DNA from 2 places in the Planotetraspora sp. GP83 genome. Region 2 is predicted to be linked to the other one. Evidence: predicted binding sites of a transcription regulator. Region 2 holds the regulator's gene; the other holds the start of a gene.
What was found. The regulator HrcA, encoded in region 2, represses chaperone genes, less so after heat shock. The targets are predictions, from matches to a motif close to TTGGCACTCTCNNNNNGAGAGTGCCAA.
Positions count from the first base shown of each region.

Region 1: groES (co-chaperone GroES) is a predicted target of HrcA. The motif match lies at 1,722-1,748, and genes of this name have one in related genera.

Region 1 is NZ_JBGCBZ010000006.1:146,894-151,099, forward strand. It holds gene groL (chaperonin GroEL) at 1-1,250, opposite strand, end outside; gene groES (co-chaperone GroES) at 1,321-1,635, opposite strand; gene ABH927_RS10900 (THUMP-like domain-containing protein) at 1,897-3,081, shown strand; gene ABH927_RS10905 (hypothetical protein) at 3,267-4,079, shown strand; gene tsaD (tRNA (adenosine(37)-N6)-threonylcarbamoyltransferase complex transferase subunit TsaD) at 4,100-4,206, opposite strand, start outside.
Region 2 is NZ_JBGCBZ010000004.1:195,111-199,316, reverse strand. It holds gene ABH927_RS07630 (DUF3097 domain-containing protein) at 1-474, opposite strand, end outside; gene ABH927_RS07625 (hypothetical protein) at 671-1,384, opposite strand; gene hrcA (heat-inducible transcriptional repressor HrcA) at 1,544-2,557, shown strand; gene dnaJ (molecular chaperone DnaJ) at 2,558-3,691, shown strand; gene ABH927_RS07610 (16S rRNA (uracil(1498)-N(3))-methyltransferase) at 3,701-4,206, shown strand, end outside.

The DNA of each region.
Region 1 (4,206 bases), on a different contig from region 2:
AGCGCGGAGCCACCGCCGGAGACGATGCCCTCCTCGATCGCGGCGCGGGTCGCGGAGATCGCGTCCTCCAGGCGGTGCTTCTTCTCCTTGAGCTCGACCTCGGTGGCCGCGCCGACCTTGAGGACGGAGACGCCGCCCGAGAGCTTCGCGAGGCGCTCCTGGAGCTTCTCGCGGTCCCAGTCGGAGTCGGACTGCTCGACGGCCAGCTTGATCTCGCGGATGCGGTCCTCGATGGCCTTCGCCTCGCCGGCGCCGTCGACGACCGTCGTGGTGTCCTTGGTGACGACGACGCGGCGGGCCGTGCCGAGCACCTCGAGACCGACGTGCTCCAGCTTGAGGCCGACCTCCTCGCTGACGACCTGGCCGCCGGTGAGGATCGCGATGTCCTGCAGCATGGCCTTGCGGCGGTCGCCGAAGCCGGGGGCCTTGACCGCGACCGAGGTGAAGGTGCCGCGGATCTTGTTGGTGACCAGGACGGCCAGGGCCTCGCCCTCGACGTCCTCGGCGATGACCAGAAGCTGCTTCTTGGTCTGCGCGATCTTCTCCAGCAGCGGAAGGAAGTCCGCGATCGAGGAGATCTTGCTCTGGGTGATCAGGATGTAGGGGTCCTCCAGGACCGACTCCATCCGGTCCTGGTCGGTCACCATGTAGTGCGACAGGTAACCCTTGTCGAACTGGAGCCCCTCCGTGAACTCCAGCTCCAGGCCCATGGCGTTGGACTCCTCGACGGTGATGACACCGTCCTTGCCCACCTTGTCGAACGCCTCGGCGATCAGCTCACCGATCTTGGCGTCCTGGGCGGAGATCGTCGCGACGTTCGCGATCTCCTTCTTGTCCTCGACGTGACGGGCGCTGTCCAGCAGCCTGTCGCTGACCGCCTTGGCGGCCAGGTCGATGCCGCGCTTAAGGGCGAGCGGCTGGGCTCCCGCGGCCACGTTGCGCAGGCCCTCGCGGACCATGGCCTGGGCCAGGACGGTCGCCGTGGTGGTGCCGTCACCGGCGACGTCGTTGGTCTTGGTCGCGACTTCCTTGGCGAGCTGAGCGCCGAGGTTCTCGTACGGCTTGTCCAGCTCGACCTCACGGGCGATGGTCACACCGTCGTTCGTGATGGTCGGGGCGCCGAACTTCTTGTCGATGACGACGTTGCGGCCACGGGGGCCGAGGGTCACCTTGACGGCGTCCGCGAGGGCGTTCACACCACGCTCAAGAGCGCGCCGCGCGTCCTCTTCGAACTCCAGGATCTTGGGCATTCAAGTCTCCTTATGAGAGCAATGGAGCCCCGGGCGTGTGCGTCCCGGGGCTCCTCATGCTTTGCGCGGCCTACTTCTCGATGATGGCGAGCACGTCGCGAGCCGAGAGCACCAGGTACTCCTCGCCGCCGTACTTGACCTCGGTGCCGCCGTACTTGCTGTAGAGGACCACGTCGCCCTCCTTGACGTCGAGCGGGATCCGCTTCTCGCCGTCCTCGTCCCAGTTGCCAGGGCCGACAGCGAGGACCTTGCCCTCCTGCGGCTTCTCCTTGGCGGTGTCCGGGATGACCAGACCGGAAGCGGTGGTCTGCTCGGCCTCAAGCGGCTGGACCACGATGCGGTCACCAAGCGGCTTAACGGGAACCTTAGTGGCGGTCGTCACGATCGGACCTCCCCTTCAGATTGCGATGAATGAGCTGAAGAGGCGACCAGCGGCCTGCCGTCGCGGGTGTCAGACCTGCCTCGTCGCTGTTGGCACTCTCGATAGGCGAGTGCCAACACGAAACAGTATGCAAGGGCGCCGTGACAGTCAACACGAACCCGCGTCGCAGGTCGCTTCACCTGTGAGCCGGTTCCGCGGGGCGCCGCCCGCCGCCGCCCTTCCGGGGTCCGGAGGTCGTACGGCGAGGCGCTAACGTCGGGAGGCGTGGACCTTCAGGCGTTTCGTGAGCTGCTCGATCCGGCGGGGCGGAAAGCTCTGGCCGAGGCCGTGGAGCTCGTGACCGCCGGCGCCGGCCCGGTCGCGGCGGCGAGCGCCCTACGCAAGACGCATTCCGCCGCGCTGACCTCTGCGGCGCTCACCCAAGCGGGGCTGCGCGAGCGGGCGAAGGCGAAATTCGGCGAAGACGCCGCCGTGATGTATTTCACGCCCCACGGGCTGGAGCAGGCCACCCGCGCGGAGGTCGCCGCCCACCGGGCCCGGCGCGCCCGCGAGGTGACCGGCTCGGCCGCCCCGAGAGTCCTCGACGTGTGCTGCGGGATCGGAGGCGACCTCATCGCCCTCGCCCGCGCGGGCCTCGCCGTCGACGCGGTGGACCTCGATCCGCTGACCGTCGAGGTCGCCCGGGCGAACGCCGCCGCTCTGGGCCTCTCCGGTCTCGTCGACGTCCGTACGGCCGACGCCGCCGAGACGGACCCCTCGGGCTACGACCTGCTGTTCGCCGACCCGGCGCGGCGTGGGGCGAGGGGCCGGGTCTTCGACCCGATGGCCTACTCCCCCACCTGGCCCGCCGTGCTCGACCTGGTCTCACGGGCGAGCGCGGCCTGCCTGAAGGTCGCCCCCGGCATCCCGTACGAGTTCATCCCGGAGGGCGCGGAAGCCGAGTGGGTCTCCTTCAAGGGGGAGGTCAAGGAGGCGGCGATCTGGGTGGGAGCGGGGACGACCGGGCGACGGGCGACCATGCTGCCCTCGGGGACGACGCTGACCCCGTCCGGGACGGGCGTGGAGACCGGGCCGGTGGGCCGCTACCTCTACGAGCCCGACGGCGCGGCGATCCGGGCCCATCTGGTCGCGGAGGTGGCCGCGATGGTCGGCGGCCGTCTCCTCGACCCGAGGATCGCCTACATCACCGGCGACCGCCTCGTCCCCACGGAATGGGCATCGTGCTACGAAGTCACGGAAATGATGCCGTTCTCGCTCAAGCAGCTCAGAGCCACCCTCAGAACCCGGAAAATAGGGAACCTCACCATCAAGAAGCGAGGTTCAGCGGTCGATATCGAGCGATTGCGGAAAGACCTCCGGCTTTCCGGGGAGAATTCGGCAGTCGTCGTGCTCACCCGCATTGAGGACCGGCCGTACGTCCTGCTCTGCAATCCACCTGAGCTGGGCTGATACACCAGGAACGATCGGCTGGGCTATTACGAAACCGGGCAATCCATCGAGAATTGCGACCTTTTACAGTCCGCCCCAAAGCCGTGCCGCACAGGGCCTACAGTTGGCCGCGCGGCCACGTCCGCCTATTCGTATCTCCGCGAGACCGGACCGATACCGCGTCGGCGAGTGAAGGAGCTTTCCCGGTGGACCACTCCAGCCACACCCTCCTCCAGGCGGGAAGCCAGACCGCCGTCTCCGACCGGATGCGCGAGTTGCTGGCCCGCGCGGCGCAGGACCACGTCTACGAGCAGCGCACCCAGGGAGCCGTGCTGGACGAGATCCGGCAGCGCCTCGAAGGCATGGAATGGCTGCTCCGCGAGGTGCGGGAGCGTGAGCTCGGAAGCCTCAGCGGCGCGCTCGAAGTGGTCACCGGCCGGCTCGACGACATGACGACCCGGCCGCCCACATGGGCCGAGGGCCTCGCCCAGCACGTGGAGCTGCTCCGCGACCGGGTGGACGAGGTGAGCACCCAGACCCAGGGCGTCGCCGACCTGGTGAGCGAGTTCACCCAGCGCCTCGGCCAGGTCCACGGAAGCATGGAGGCCGCCGGGGGGCGCTTCACCCGGCTCGACAAGGCCGTCACCGAGCTGACCGAGCGCACCGAGAGGCTGGAGGGCGCGGTGCTCGACCGCCTCGACACGGTGGACGACCGGGTCGAGGGCGTCACCGAGCGGCTGTCCAAGCTGCCCTCCGAGCTGGAGATCGGCGACCTGCGCACGGCCGTCGCGGGGATGAACGTGGACATCACCGCCGCCGCGACCGCGATCGCCCCGCTGCTCGACGCCATCCGCGCCCGGCCCGACCGCGAGGAGCTCACCGAGGCCGTTTCCGGCGCGCTCTCCGCCATCGTGGAGCCCGCCACCACCGACGTGGCCCGCCGGCTCTCCGCCCTGGAGGAGACCATCCTGGCCCTGGCCGAAGCCCTCCTCCGCCCGGCACGCACCCCCAACGACTGACGACAGCCCCCGGGCCCGCGTCAGACGTGGATGGCGGCGATGGGGAGGGAAGAGTCGGCCGGGATTTCGAGCGAGGAGGGCTCCACTCCGGCGGCGAGCAGCTCCGACCCGAGCGCGGCCACCATCG
Region 2 (4,206 bases):
ACGGCCGCGTTCCGGGGCGAACTCCGCCACGATGGCGGGCAGGTCGTCGACGCCCTCCAGAAACTCGACCACGACGCCCTCGACCCGGAGGTCGTGACCCCAGATCTTCTCGACGAGGGACGCGTCGTGGACGCCCTCGACGTAGATCCGGCTCTCCTTGGCGACCTGGGCCCGCAGCCCGCCGACCGCGATCGACCCCGAGGCGCTCCGCTTGGGGCCCTGGGGCGCGGCGGCCGGCCGTACGAGTGTCACGGGCTTGCCGTCCAGCAGGAACCCGGCGGGCGCGAGGGGGAAGACCCGCCGCCGCCCGAACCGGTCCTCCAGCGTGACGGCCTCCTTGTCGCAGGCCACCACCGCGCCGCAGAACCGGCCTTCCGCGTCCTCGACCACGAGATCCGGCTCGGCCGGGACCGTGGGGATCTGGCCCCGCTTGGGGCGCCGCCAGTCTCCGGAAAGCACGTCCCGCCCATACATGCCGCGAACGCTAGCAAAACAGCGACCGGGGCGGCGGCGAACCCGCCGCCCGTGTCCGCGTCCGCCGTCCCGGACAGGGCGCCCCGCATGATCACGTGGAGATTTGCCCTGCGTGACGAGGCCGACCGGGAACCCGTGCATGATCCCGCCTGGGGTTTGCCGAGGTCGGAGGCCAAGCGTGGGACTCTGTGCATGATCACGGCGAGTGGGTGGGTGGGCGCCGCCGGTTGGCGCTCCGCCGCACCAGCACGACGATGGTCACGATCACGGCGGCCAGGAAGCCGAGGAACGGGAGCGCCAGGAGCGCGATCGCGCCGCCGAGCTTTCCGCCGCTCGCGGTGAGCTCCTTGCCGATGCCGAACGTGACGCCTTCGCCGTCGCAGCTCACCTGGTAGGTCCCCGCCGACGGGACGCCGACGGTGAAGAGCAGCTCCCACTTCCTGTCGCCGATGGCGACCGTCTGGGACGTCTTCGGCTGGGTGAGGGTGACCTTCTCGTCCTGGTCGCCCCGCACCTCGCATGAGACGTTGGTGGGCTGGTCGGCGGCGGCGTAGATGGCCGGCTTGTCCTTCGGGTCGAGCCTGGCGCTGACCGCCTGGCCGCCGGCGAAGGTCTTGGCCGGCGCGACGTCGCTGATCGTGGAGAACAGGCCGCCCGCGAAGCCGCCGACCCCCACGATCAGCAGGACCACGAAGAGCGCCCAGGCCAGGAAGACCCACAGAAGGCGGGGGCGGACCGGGCCCGCCGCGCGAGGCGGGGGAGGCGTGCCGTAGGAGGGGGGCGGGTACTGGCCGCCGGAGGCATATGCGGGGCCCGGCGGGTAGGAAGCGCCGTACGGCTCGCCGGGCGCGGGAGGGTGCGGCAACCGGACGGTGGCGTCCGCGGGGCCCGGGTTGGGATTTTCGGTCATGGGTGGGAGTTTGGCGAATGCCGCTTGTAAGCCATTTGCAGTCGGCTTGTCCTTGTAGTCGATCGTGTTATCGCACCCCGGGGGCGCTGGCCGTACACTTGGCACTCGGGAACACAGAGTGCCAGAGTTCGTGTTTCCCACGCACAGGGAGGTGACACATTGCTCGACGACCGCAAGCTGGCCGTGCTGCGCGCCATCGTCGAGGACTACGTGTCCACCAACGAGCCGGTGGGCTCCAAGGCCCTCGCCGACAGGCATAATCTCGGCGTTTCTCCTGCGACGATCCGCAACGACATGGCCGCGCTTGAGGAGCAGGGGTACATTCACCAGCCGCACACGAGTGCCGGGAGGGTTCCGACGGACAAGGGATATCGCCTGTTCGTCGACCGGCTCTCGCAGGTCAAGCCGCTTTCCGCCGCCGAGCGCAGAGCGATCGAGACGTTCCTCGCCGGGGTCGTGGACCTCGACGAGATCGTCATGCGGACGGTGCGGTTGCTGGCCCAGCTCACCAGGCAGGTCGCGGTCGTTCAGTATCCCTCGCTGACCAGGTCGTCGGTCCGGCACGTCGAGATCGTGCCGCTGGCCGAGCGGCGGGTCATGCTCGTGCTGATCACCAACACCGGCCGGGTCGAGCAGCGGGTGGTCGACCTGCCCGAGGAGGTTACGGACGACCGGATCGCGCACCTGCGCGCCGTGCTCAACGCCTGCCTGGACGGCTGCGGCCTCTCCAGCGTGCCGGAGACCGTCGCCGATGTGCCGGAGCGGCTTCCCGCCGAGGATCGTCCCGTGGCGGCGACGATCCTGTCGGTGCTTCTTGAGACACTTGTCGAGCGGCACGAGGAAAAGATCGTTTTTGCTGGAACCGCCAATCTCGCGGCGGCCGACTTCAGCGTCGGCCTGCGCGACGTGCTGGAGGCGCTGGAGGAGCAGGTCGTCCTGATGCGCCTGCTCGGCGAGACCGGCGGCCTGTCCGAGCTGACCGTCCGGATCGGCTCGGAGAACCCGTACACCGGACTTCGCGGCACCTCGATCGTGGCCGCGGGATACGGTTCGGGCGACAAGGAACTGGCCCGGCTAGGAGTGCTGGGCCCGACGCGAATGGACTATCCGGTGACGATGGGTGCGGTGCGCGCGGTGGCGCGCTACGTCGGCCAGATCCTGGCGGGGTCATAAGTGTCCAAGGACTACTACGCGACCCTCGGGGTGCGCCGTGACGCCAGCCAGGAAGAGATCAAGAAGGCGTACCGCCGTCTCGCCCGAGAGCTGCACCCGGACGTCAATCCTGATCCGGAGACCCAGGAGCGGTTCAAGGACATCACTCAGGCCTACGAGGTGCTGTCCGACGCGAACAAGCGGCAGATGTACGACCTCGGCGCCGACCCGTTCAGCAGCGGGGCGGGGGCCGGAGCCGGCGGGTTCGGGGCGGGCTTCCCGTTCAGCGACATCATGGACGCCTTCTTCGGCTCGGCCGGCGGGGCCCGGGGGCCGCGCTCCCGCGCCAGGCGGGGCCGCAACGCGACGATCCGGGTCGAGCTCGACCTGGCCGAGTCCGGGTTCGGCACCACGCGGGAACTGGTCGTCGACACGGCCGTGCTGTGCGAGGTCTGCCACGGCTCCGGCGCGGCGGCGGGCACCCACCCCGACACCTGTGACATGTGCCACGGCCGTGGCGAGGTGTCCCAGGTCACCCGGTCGTTCCTCGGCCAGGTCATGACCTCGCGGCCGTGCCCCCAGTGCGGCGGGTACGGCAGCGTGATCCGCCACCCCTGCATGGAGTGCTCCGGCGAGGGCCGGGTCCGCACCCGCAGGACCATCAAGGTCAGGATCCCGGCCGGCGTCGAGGACGGCACCCACATCCAGCTCGCGGGCGAGGGTGAGATCGGCCCCGGCGGCGGCCCTCCCGGCGACCTCTTCCTGGAGATCGTCGAGCGGCCCCACCAGATCTTCGAGCGGCGGGGAGACGACCTCCACTGCACGGTCCAGATCCCGATGACCGCCGCCGCCCTCGGCACCTCGCTCACCGTCGAGACCCTCGACGGCGCCGAGGGGATCGACGTACGGCCCGGCACCCAGGCCGGCCAGATCATCCCCCTGTACGGCAGGGGCGTCCAGCGGCTGAACGAGACCGGCAGGGGCGACCTGCTGATCCACGTCACCGTCGAGACCCCGACCAAGCTGGACCCGGCGCAGGAGGAGCTGCTGCGGGAGCTGTCCAAGCTGCGCGGGGAGGAGCGGCCGCCGGGCAAGTTCTCCCCCGGCCAGCAGGGCTTCTTCTCGCGCCTGAGAGACGCGTTCAACGGCCGCTGAGGCGGGTTCATGAGCGTTCCCGTCTTCCTGGCGGACACCACTGATCTCGAAGCCGGTCCCGGGGCCGGCCGGGTCGTCCTCGGCGGCCCGGAGGGACGCCACGCGGCGGCCGTGCGGAGGCTCCGACCCGGCGAGCGGATCGACCTGACGGACGGCCTGGGCCGGGTCGCCGAGTGCGTCGTCTCCGACGTGGGCAAGGACACGCTCACGGCCGAGGTGCTCAGGCGCTACGACCTCGACCCGCCCGTGCCGCGTCTCGTCGTCGTCCAGGGGCTCCCGAAGGGGGACCGGGGGGAGCTGGCGGTCGAGATGATGACCGAGGCGGGCGTCGATGTGATCGTGCCCTGGGCCGCCGCCCGCTGCGTCACCCAGTGGAAGGGCGACCGCGCGGGCAAGGCCCTGGCCCGCTGGCGGAGCACCGCGCGCGAGGCCGGCAAGCAGGCCCGCCGCTTCCACCTTCCCGAGGTGGCCGAGCAGGCCACGACGGCCGGGGTGGCCTCGCTCATCTCCGGGGC